3 regions of the Rhizobium sp. NLR8a genome follow, and region 2 is predicted to be linked to each of the others. Evidence: riboswitches for the same ligand, from Rfam matches in the RefSeq annotation. Region 2 holds a riboswitch; each other region holds the start of a gene.

Region 1 (3,258 bases), on a different contig from region 2:
AAATGCGCTAGGAATTGATCCAAGCTTATTAAGAGAAATACCTTAAGAGACAAGGTACGGCGAATGGACGCCACCTTTGACCGATCGACACTTTCTCACTTCCGGACGATGCCGTGAAACGCCGAAACCTGTCTCTTGCTCTTGTGCTTGCGCTGGCATCGCCGGCTGCCGCACAGAGCAGCGCCGTCTGCAACGACCTGCGTGGTCGCCTGGCCGACCTACCACGATCGATCGGCAACAATAACGGGCAGGAAGCGCGCCAATATGCCAGCGCAATCGCCGAGCAGAACCTCGAGCTGCGCAAGGTCCGCAACGATCTGCGCAGCTATGGCTGCACCTCGGGTAGCATGGTGGTGATCGGCGGCGAGAATGCCGATTTTTGCGCCGAGCTTTCTGATGCCGAAGCCCGGATGGTCGACAATATCCGTTATCTCCAGGATCAGCGCGACGAGTTGCGCAGCCAGGCCGGCGATGACGACGCGCGCCGGGAATTGACGGCGGCACTCGAACGCAATGGCTGCAGCAGCGACAATTTCTATGCCCCGACCGAGCGCAGCGCCAGCGATCCTGCCCCAAGCGTCGAGGAACAGGCGATGCGCACCGACACCTTCATCCCGCTTGGCGGCGGTGAAGAGGCCGATCCATTTTACGGCCTGCCGAGGGCCGAAATGTTTTCGCCGGTCAGCACCATTTGCGTTCGCAGCTGCGACGGCGGCTTCTTCCCGATCAGCTCGAACACCACCTCGGTCGATTTCGGCCGCGATGCGCAGACCTGCGCCAAGATGTGCCCCGGCATCGAGACCGAGCTCTTCTATCGCGACGTGACCAGCACCGAAGCCTCGAACATGATCTCGGTCGCAACAGGCGCGCCCTATAGCGCCATGAAGAACGCCTTTGCCTACAAGAACCGCGCTCCCGGCGAGAAAAATACCTGCGCCTGCAATCTGACCGCCTATTACGAGGAGATGCGCGGCAAGCAGACCCTGAGCGAACCGCCGCAGCAGGGCTCGATCACGACGGTCCGCACCAATCCGCCGGCGAAAGATACTGCGGCAGCAGCAGTCCCGCCGCAGCCATCCGTTCCCGAACGTCCCTACGACCCCACGCAGAACAAGGTCCGTCAGGTCGGCCCGCAATTCCTTGCTGGCGACCAGGGCTCGATCGACCTTGCCAATCCGGCGACGCCGGGCCCGCAACCACAACAGCAGTAATTGCTAAGGGTCGTTGCGTCCCCATCCGTCGTGGAAAACCAGTTCCTCGAGCGGCAGCCGCTGCCGCCAGCCTTTGACCGAGAGTTCCGGTTCATCATAAAGCCGATCGACAAAGCCGGCGCATAGCCAGGCGACCACCTCGATATGCTCGGGTATGCCGAGAATTGATTTCAGGTCGCCTTCACGAAAGATGCTGACCCAGCCGATGCCGACCCCTTCGGCGCGGGCCGCAAGCCAGAGGTTCTGGATGGCGCAAACGGTCGAATAGGAATCCATCCGCGGATTGTGCGTCCGTCCCAGCACCACGCTGCCGCCGCGAGTGGGATCGCAGGTCACGCATATGCCGAGCGGCGCCTCCACGATGCCTTCGAGCTTGAGGGATCGATAGGCCTGCCGCCGCTCGCCTTCGAACATCGACGCCGCCTCTTCGTTGGCGTTGGCAAAGGCGTCGCGCACGCGCGCACGGACAGCTGGACTATTCACCAGAATGAAATTCCATGGCTGCATGAAGCCGACCGACGGCGCATGATGGGCGGCTGTCAGGAGCCGCGCCACGATGTCGTCGGGCAACGGATCGGGCAGGAACTGGCTGCGCACGTCACGCCGCGTCATGATCGCGTGATACACGGCTTCGCGCTCGGCCAGCGAAAAACCGGACGCCGCCGAAAGGGCATCCGCATCAAAGGGTCGCATCGTCAAATCCCCAACAACGCAACCGCCCGCCGTCCGCGCGGGTTGGGTCTATCTCGCCAGGCCGGTCTTCTGACTTGGCTTCATCCATCTGCCGCAGCCTTCCCGGCAAAAGCCAGTGGCGCGATGAAGCGGCAGACGTCGGCCTTACAGCGTTGGGCACGTTCCGGCCTTGCACCGGATTCCCGATTCTCCCGCCTGGACGGCGGGCACCTGACGGCGCATCTATTTCAGGAAACCGACGCGGCGGCAAGTGCACGCAGACCGAACCTGAAACCACGGCTGCATATGGCTGATCGAGGGGCGGATCACCGGGCAGACAACCCCCTCCTCGGCGATCTTTTGGTCGCAGGAGGAAACAGCCTCTGTGTGCCCGCCCATCCTCCTCTACTTTATGATTTATTCACACATCAAATCCACACTGCCTTTGCGCGTTTTGGGTCGCAAACTCCGACATGGGCATGAGCGCTCGTGATGTGACCGTCAGCGTCGATGCCGTGCTGATATGCCGGTCGCGAAGATGGTCGACCGAGCCGCAATTCCAGGCTCCACGGATGTTCCAATTCTTGAAAACGATGCCCCTGACAGCCAAGCTGGCGGCGATTATCGTTGCCGTCAATCTCTGCGGCATTTCCGCCTTGGCCACCTATACATGGATGTATGAAACCCGGGCGCTGGTTGATGGCGCCCACGCAAATTGGTCCAAGGATGCGGAGCAGTTTGCATCTCTGGCCGCCGGCGGCGTCAAATGGGGCAAGGCGAACGCCGTTCGCGAGGCTTATTCGCTGTATCGTGACGATCCCTCGCTCGATCTTGTGCAATTTGCCGCATTCAACGCAGAGCTCGCTGCCGTCGACAGCTGGACCCGCGACGGCGTTTCCGGTTTGCCAACGCCGGCCGACCTGGCGACCCGCCTCAGCGCAAAACCCGACAAAACGACGATCGATGACAGCGGAATGTCCGCCGGTTTGGTCACGATTATCGCGCCGCTGCCGCTGGACAAGTCGGGCAAGACAACCGGCTACATCGTCACGAACTGGTCTGTCGAAAAAATCACTTCCGAAGTCCGCCAGAAGGTCCTCGTTTCGCTGCTCACGCAGTCCGCCATCACCGCTCTCGCCGTCATCGCTTTCCTCCTCGCCATGCGCAGCCTCGTTGGCAGGCCGCTCAGGATCCTCAGCAAACGAATTGGCGCGCTGCAGAATGGCGACCTCGCCTCCTCCGTCGCCTACAAGGAGAATGGCGACGAAATCGGCTTCCTCGCCCGTGCGCTGGAGGTCTTCCGTCACGAGGCGATCGCAAAGGTCGAAAGAGAGCAAGTCACTGCCGAGCAGACCGCCTCGTTCGACGCCGAACG
Region 2 (3,258 bases):
CCTGGGCGGCGGCGCGCAGTTCCATTTCCTTGCGCAGATCGGCAATACGCAGCACCGAGTAGATGAAGCTCATGGTGCCGGCGATGCCGAGTCCCAGAACGAGCTTGTCGGCGCCGTATTCACGGAAAGCGGTCATGAAGGAAACCAGGCTGTCGTCGAACCGCAGCAATGTAGCTAGGAGCCAGAGGGTAATCCCCAAACCGACGATCGACATGCATTGCCTTCCGGCTCTGCTCTGGAAAAACACCGGCATTATGCCTTCTCCAACTCCACCCGCGCCGAGATATCACGAAAGTCTGAAATGTTCGTTGAAACCAGAAGGCGAATTATCGGAGGGGGCGGTTTGCAGTGAGCCGCCGGCAGACGGATAGCGTTGCGATGCGGCCAGGACCGGCACTGCGGCTGTTTCGCCGGTCCCGTTCAGGAAGAATGTTGCTACAGGTGATTGGGCCGAAAAGATGCCCAGAAGAACGAAGGCGAGCGTGCTGACGCATCGCTCGCCTTTTCCAGTGCTTCAGGCGGTGACGATCAGCAGCGGAACGCTGAGGATGAGACCGGCCAAAACCGTGAACGTGGCGACGCGCATCAACCGCAGGCGCCGTGTACGCTCTCCACTCCAATCATATGTCATTCTTCCATCTCCTTGGGACAAGGAAGTAGTCCCCGCAAAACCGGGTTCAACAGCAATGACGCGATTTGCTTGTGCAAGGCTGGATAAAATAAGGAATCTCTAATGCTGGAAGCGCAGCGACCAGCGGCTTCCGTTGCTGGTCATCCGAAGGATGGCGAGTGGCTCGACGTCGCTCAGCCAGAAGGAGGAGGGTGGCGCCTGAAGCACGTGGGCGACTGCAGCCCGGATGACGGCCGCGTGGCTGATGGCGATCACGTGACCGCTTCGGGCGGACTGGGCATCCATCCAGCCAGCGACGCGCTTTCGCAGGTCGAAAACACTCTCGCCGCCGTGAGGGGCCACCCCCGGCTCGGTCATCCAGGCCGTGAGGTTTTCCGGCTCTTCCGCCTCGATCGCCTCGATCGGCCTGCCAGCCCAGCGGCCATGGTCGCAATCTCGAAGCGACGGATCAATCTGCGCTTCGAGACGGAGCGCCTCAGCCGTCTGGAGGGCGCGCATGGCGGGGCTTGTGACAATACGATCGGCGTGGGGGAGGGCGGCCATCCTGGCTGCTTCTTCCACGGCCTTTTCTTCCAGCGGTTCGTCGAGCGGAAACTGGGCCTTGCGGTTCGCCGACGTCGCGCCGTGGCAGATCCAGGTGAGGCGCATATTCACGATTGTTCTGATCTCCGATGACGGGATGGGGACGGCCTTTGCCGGCTTCGTGAAGTTTCGTTGACAGTCTCTTCGGCGTGCAGATATAACCGTGCTGTTGCGGGTTTGGAAGCCGGTGGAAATCCGGCGCGGTCGCGCCACTGTGACCAGCGTGTCGAAACTTCTTCACGCTGGAAGTCAGACCCTGCCGCACAACACTCTTTCGACTGAACGCGTCATTCCGGAGGAATACATGTCTGACACCACTTTCGCGCCTGTCGCGGCGCCGGCGCCGATCCCTGTAGGGGAAATCCTTCCCTGGGCGATCTTCGGCGGTCTGCTGATGCTCATCGTTCTTTATTTCGTCGGCACCGAGGAGGGCGCGATGGCGCTGTTCAACGGCATGTATGTGCACGAATTCGTGCATGACGGCCGCCATCTCCTCGGATTTCCCTGCCACTAAAGCGCATCGCGATCTTTCGGATTCGCTTCTCGCGCTTTAGGTCTTTGTTTTACGCATGTCGTTATCGCAAAACCGCTGCACAGTTTTGCGCGACAAGGGGGAATACTGACATGGTTGGAAAGCTTCTGCTTCGCGGCATGCTCGCGGGCCTGATTGCTGGCATCCTCGTTTTCGCCTTCGCCCATACCTTCGGCGAGCCGCTGGTCGATGCGGCAATCGCCTTCGAGGAAGCGAGCGCCCAGGCGGCGGGCGAAGCTGCCGAACCTGAAATCGTCAGCCGGGCCACGCAGGCCGGCCTCGGCCTTTTCACAGGCGTCATGGCCTACAGCATCGCCGTCGGCGGGCTTTTTTCGCTCGCCTTCGCCTTCGTGCACGGCCGCTTCAGCAGCCTATCGGCGCGCGGCACCTCGGCCGTCATCGCCATTGCCGCCTTCGTGGCGGTCGTGCTCGTTCCCGCCATCAAATATCCGGCCAACCCGCCGGCTGTCGGCAATCCCGATACGATCGGCGCCAGGACCGAACTGTTCTTCCTTATGATCGTTGTTTCGCTCGCGTCGCTGATTGCCGCGATCGCGCTGTCGCGCCGCCTTGGCGAGCGCTTCGGTCTCTGGAACGGCGCGATTATCGCCGGCGTCGCCTATCTCGTCTTCATCGGCTTCGTGCTTTATCTGCTGCCGCCGATCAATGAGGTGCCCGAGAATTTCTCGGCGATCGTGCTCTGGCGGTTCCGCACGACCACGCTCGGAATGCACGCGATCCTTTGGGCAACGCTCGGTCTGGTTTTCGGAGCGCTGGCCGAAAGACGTCTTGCCGCCAAGAGCGGTCTGCGGCCGGCGTTCCGGTGATGCGGCATATCGGCAGGTTTGCTTTTCTCGGTCTCATCGCGAGCCTGTTGCCAATGTTTATCGGAAATGCTCTCGCTCATGGGAGCAACTCTGGCGGCTCTCATCCCGGGCTCGATATTCCGGCAATTTCCCACGGCGAGATGGCGGTCATTTCGGAGTATCGCAGCAGCATCAGCATGCTGGCGTCGCGGGCGGCCGATACGAACGAATCGTTCCGGCGTGTCCTGAACTACTCGGAAATCCAGTATTCCTATTGCCTCTGGGGCCGGATGCCGGGCAGCGTGACGGACGAGGAAAGCCCTTTCAACGAATGCGCCCATGCCTATCTCGCGGCGACGAAAGCCGTGCTGATGGCGATGCGTGAGATGCCGCGAGAGGCAACCGCGGCGGGCGAAATCATCTCGGCCATCGACGCCGACATGGCGGGCCGCGGACTTGCCTTCATCACCTGCCAGTTCAGCGGTGAGGCTTTCAACACCGCCGATATTATCAAGCCGAGCTGGAGCAAGGTGCCGCTTCATCCTGCCAGCATGGCGTCACTGACGGGGTTGGCCGCTCTGTTCGGTCTGGCCGTTCTCGCGCTTCGTCGCGTCTCGCGGCCGAAGGCTCAGTCGTCGGAATAGCGCTGCTCGCTCCACGGATCGCCATACATATGGTAGCCGTTCTTTTCCCAGAAGCCGGCCTCG
Region 3 (3,258 bases), on a different contig from region 2:
GCCAGAAGCCCGACGATAATGCCGCCGAGCGCCGGGCGAAAGGGCGGGGCAATCGAGCTTTTGCGCGCCACCTCCTCGACGAAGGCCACGCCCTGCATGAGGAGGATGCCAACGCCGGCGCAGAAGACGCCGAGCAGCAGCGCCGGGATATAATCGGCCGGCACGACCGAGCCGAAGCTGCCGATATCGATGGTGAAATCGCCCTCGGCAAGCAACCTTGCGATGAGGGTTGAAACGAGGGCGGAGACGACGACCGGGGTCAACGACACGATGGTGTAGGTGCCGATGATCAGCTCGAAGGCGTAGAAGGCGCCCGTCAGCGGCGCGTTGAAAGCGGCGGCGATGGCGCCGGCCGCGCCGCAACCGACGAGTATGCGCAGGTCCGAGCGGCGCAGCTGCAGCTTGAGGCCGAATTTGGAGGCAATGCCGGCGGCGAGCTGGGTATAGCCGGCCTCCAGACCGACGGAGGCGCCGAAGCCGTTGGAGATCAGGTTCTGCACGGCAACGATGATGCTGTCGGTCAACGAGAGGCGGCCGCCATGCAGCGCATTCGCCTCGATCGGGTCGACCATCGGTTTCTTGCGCCGTTTGGCGAGGACCAGAAGCAGCAGGCCGAGCAGGGTACCGCCGATGACCGGGGCGGTAAGCAGCAGCATCTTGTCCTCGATGACCGACGCGCTCAACCTTTCGCTGTCGGCGATGCCGAAAACTAGCTGGTGCAACTCGTTGGAGACATAGCTCATGCCGGTCACGGCAAGACCCGAGGCGATGCCGACGATGGCGCCTGCCAGCGACAAGCCAACTTCGCTGCGGCGCGTCAGGGCGCGCAGCCGGCCCGGATCGAAGAAAACACGCAGCGTGCGCAGGCGGCGCCGATCCAATTTCATAAGCATGGCTAGACAACTAGGCGATGAGAGGCCGGGTCAAGGGCGGAGGTGCAGTCGCCTTGCAACGCAATTGCGGCGAAAAGCCGACGGTCGGGTCAAATATTTATGACTTAAGTCGCTGATAATAGACGATATTTCCGGTAGGGTCAGTGGTGTTGGCCGATCTTTTGCGCAGTCTGGAGCTGGAGCGGTTGCGAAGGTCGGTTGACTTCACCCCCCGGCTTGCCTAACCATCCCAGGGATAACGGATGGTTCCGGATCGGCATTTCGCCTTCCGGATGAAAAGGGAATGTGACGGGGCGGACCCACATCGGGCGCCTTCATCACAGCCGACCCCGCGACTGTAGAGCGGTCAGGGTCTTCCATCCGGCATCGAACCCTTTCGGCCGGCGGGCTGCAATCGTGCAGGCGGGCGGGATGGGCGGCATGCCGGAAAAGCCACTGGAAATGCATGGTGATCAACCGGGGTCGGACGCCTCTATCTCTACGAATCGTCCACCTTTTCACCGAGGCAGCCGGGAAGGCGAGGCAGATCCGCTGGCACGATCAGGGGCGACTGGACTTCCGGTTCGCCCCGATCGCCGCCGATAACCGCGAGCCAGGAGACCTGCCTTCCGTGCCGGGCGAAAAGCCCAACCCTGGGCAAGAGACCCGCTGCCAGCACGGAGGTTGTTTTGGCTGAACGATTGAATTCAGCGCCGCCTCTGGTGGTGCGCTTGGAAGGTGACTTGCAGATGCCGCCGCCGTCCGGCACGGGGCCGCTGGGAAGGAGTTTCCTTTCCTCCCTCATTCCTGTGCTTGTCACAGGAATCCAGCGGGCCCAAGTCCTTGGGCACAGGAGAATCCCTTCACGGCAGCATAGAATTATTCACGGCGCCGACGCGCCGTGGCTGGATTCCTATGACAAGCACAGGAATGAGGTGGGGCGGGGTACCGCATCCGGTCATAGGACTGTCTGGGCATGACGGCTGCCCCCTCCCACACCCTCATCCTCGGCGGCGCCCGTTCCGGCAAATCCCGTTTTGCCGAAAATCTCGTTATGGCAAGCGGCGACGAGCGCCACTACCTCGCCACCGGCCGTGCCTGGGACGAGGAGATGCAGACGCGTATTGCCCAGCACAAGGCCGATCGCGGCCCTTCCTGGACGACGCATGAGGAGCCGCTCGATCTTCTCGGCGTGCTTGCCGCGATCGACGGCGAGGGGCGCATTGTGCTTGTCGATTGCCTGACGCTCTGGGTGACCAACCTGATGATGGCGGAGCGCGAGATGGCTGTGGAATTTGCCGCGCTCGCTGATTTCCTGCCTGGCGCCAAGGCGCGGCTGGTCTTCGTTTCCAACGAGGTTGGCCTCGGCATCGTGCCTGACAATCGGATGGCGCGCGATTTTCGCGATCATGCCGGACGGCTGCACCAAATAATCGCGGCGCAGGCCGACGAAGTCTATTTCATCGCGGCCGGTCTGCCGCTGAAAATGAAGGGTTGAAGTTCCATGATCCAGCAGAAAATCCCCGCAACCGTCATCACCGGCTTCCTTGGCGCCGGCAAGACGACGATGATCCGCAACCTGCTCACCAATGCCGGCGGCAAAAAGATTGCGCTTATCATCAACGAATTCGGCGATCTCGGTGTCGATGGCGAGGTGCTGAAGGGCTGCGGCGCGGAGAATTGCAGCGAGGACGACATTATCGAGCTCACCAATGGCTGCATCTGCTGCACCGTCGCCGACGATTTCATTCCAACGATGACGAAGCTCCTGGAGCGCGAACAGCGGCCTGACCATATCGTCATCGAAACCTCCGGCCTCGCCCTGCCGCAGCCGCTGGTCTCCGCCTTCAACTGGCCTGATATCCGCACCCAGGTGACCGTCGACGGCGTCATTACGGTTGTCGACAGTGCGGCCGTTGCCGCCGGCCGTTTCGCCGATGACCATGCTGCTGTCGAGGCGGCGCGCGTCGAGGACGACTCGCTCGATCATGAGAGCCCGATCGAGGAGCTGTTCGAAGACCAGCTCACATGCGCCGATCTCATCGTCCTCAACAAGACCGACCTGATCGATGGGGATGGCCTGGGCCGCGTGAAGAACGAAGTCGCCTCCCGCATCGCCCGCAAGCCGGTCATGATCGAGGCCAGGAATGGCGAGGTGCCGGCAGGCGTGTTGCTCGGCCTCGGCATCGGCGCGGAAGACGATATCGCCAACCGCAAATCCCATCACGAGCTGGAGCACGAGGATGGGGCGCCACACGACCACGACGAGTTCGACAGCTTCGTTGTCGAACTCGGCGCTGTTTCCGATCCGAGGGGCTTTGTCGAGAAGCTGAAGGGCATCATCGCCGAGCATGATGTGCTGCGCCTCAAGGGCTTCATCGACGTC

Evidence for each region. Region 2 has a riboswitch for cobalamin ahead of HJC04_RS14035 (CbtB domain-containing protein). Riboswitches for the same ligand answer to the same signal wherever they lie in the genome.
Region 1: it holds a riboswitch for cobalamin, as region 2 does, so the genes downstream of both, bluB (5,6-dimethylbenzimidazole synthase) here and HJC04_RS14035 (CbtB domain-containing protein) in region 2, are expected to answer to the same signal.
Region 3: it holds a riboswitch for cobalamin, as region 2 does, so the genes downstream of both, cobU (bifunctional adenosylcobinamide kinase/adenosylcobinamide-phosphate guanylyltransferase) here and HJC04_RS14035 (CbtB domain-containing protein) in region 2, are expected to answer to the same signal.

The regions. Positions count from the first base shown of each region.
Region 1 covers NZ_JABDWI010000017.1:76,473-79,730, reverse strand. Annotated here, with positions in the region: gene HJC04_RS27980 (DUF2865 domain-containing protein) at 114-1,211, shown strand; gene bluB (5,6-dimethylbenzimidazole synthase) at 1,215-1,904, opposite strand; cobalamin riboswitch at 1,946-2,133, opposite strand; gene HJC04_RS27970 (HAMP domain-containing methyl-accepting chemotaxis protein) at 2,456-3,258, shown strand, end outside.
Region 2 covers NZ_JABDWI010000006.1:354,675-357,932, forward strand. Annotated here, with positions in the region: gene HJC04_RS14025 (bifunctional diguanylate cyclase/phosphodiesterase) at 1-253, opposite strand, end outside; gene HJC04_RS14030 (histidine phosphatase family protein) at 731-1,285, opposite strand; cobalamin riboswitch at 1,342-1,492, shown strand; gene HJC04_RS14035 (CbtB domain-containing protein) at 1,518-1,727, shown strand; gene HJC04_RS14040 (CbtA family protein) at 1,838-2,572, shown strand; gene HJC04_RS14045 (hypothetical protein) at 2,626-3,195, shown strand; gene HJC04_RS14050 (sulfite oxidase-like oxidoreductase) at 3,180-3,258, opposite strand, start outside.
Region 3 covers NZ_JABDWI010000003.1:56,710-59,967, reverse strand. Annotated here, with positions in the region: gene HJC04_RS05985 (chloride channel protein) at 1-893, opposite strand, end outside; cobalamin riboswitch at 1,120-1,517, shown strand; gene cobU (bifunctional adenosylcobinamide kinase/adenosylcobinamide-phosphate guanylyltransferase) at 1,849-2,370, shown strand; gene cobW (cobalamin biosynthesis protein CobW) at 2,377-3,258, shown strand, end outside.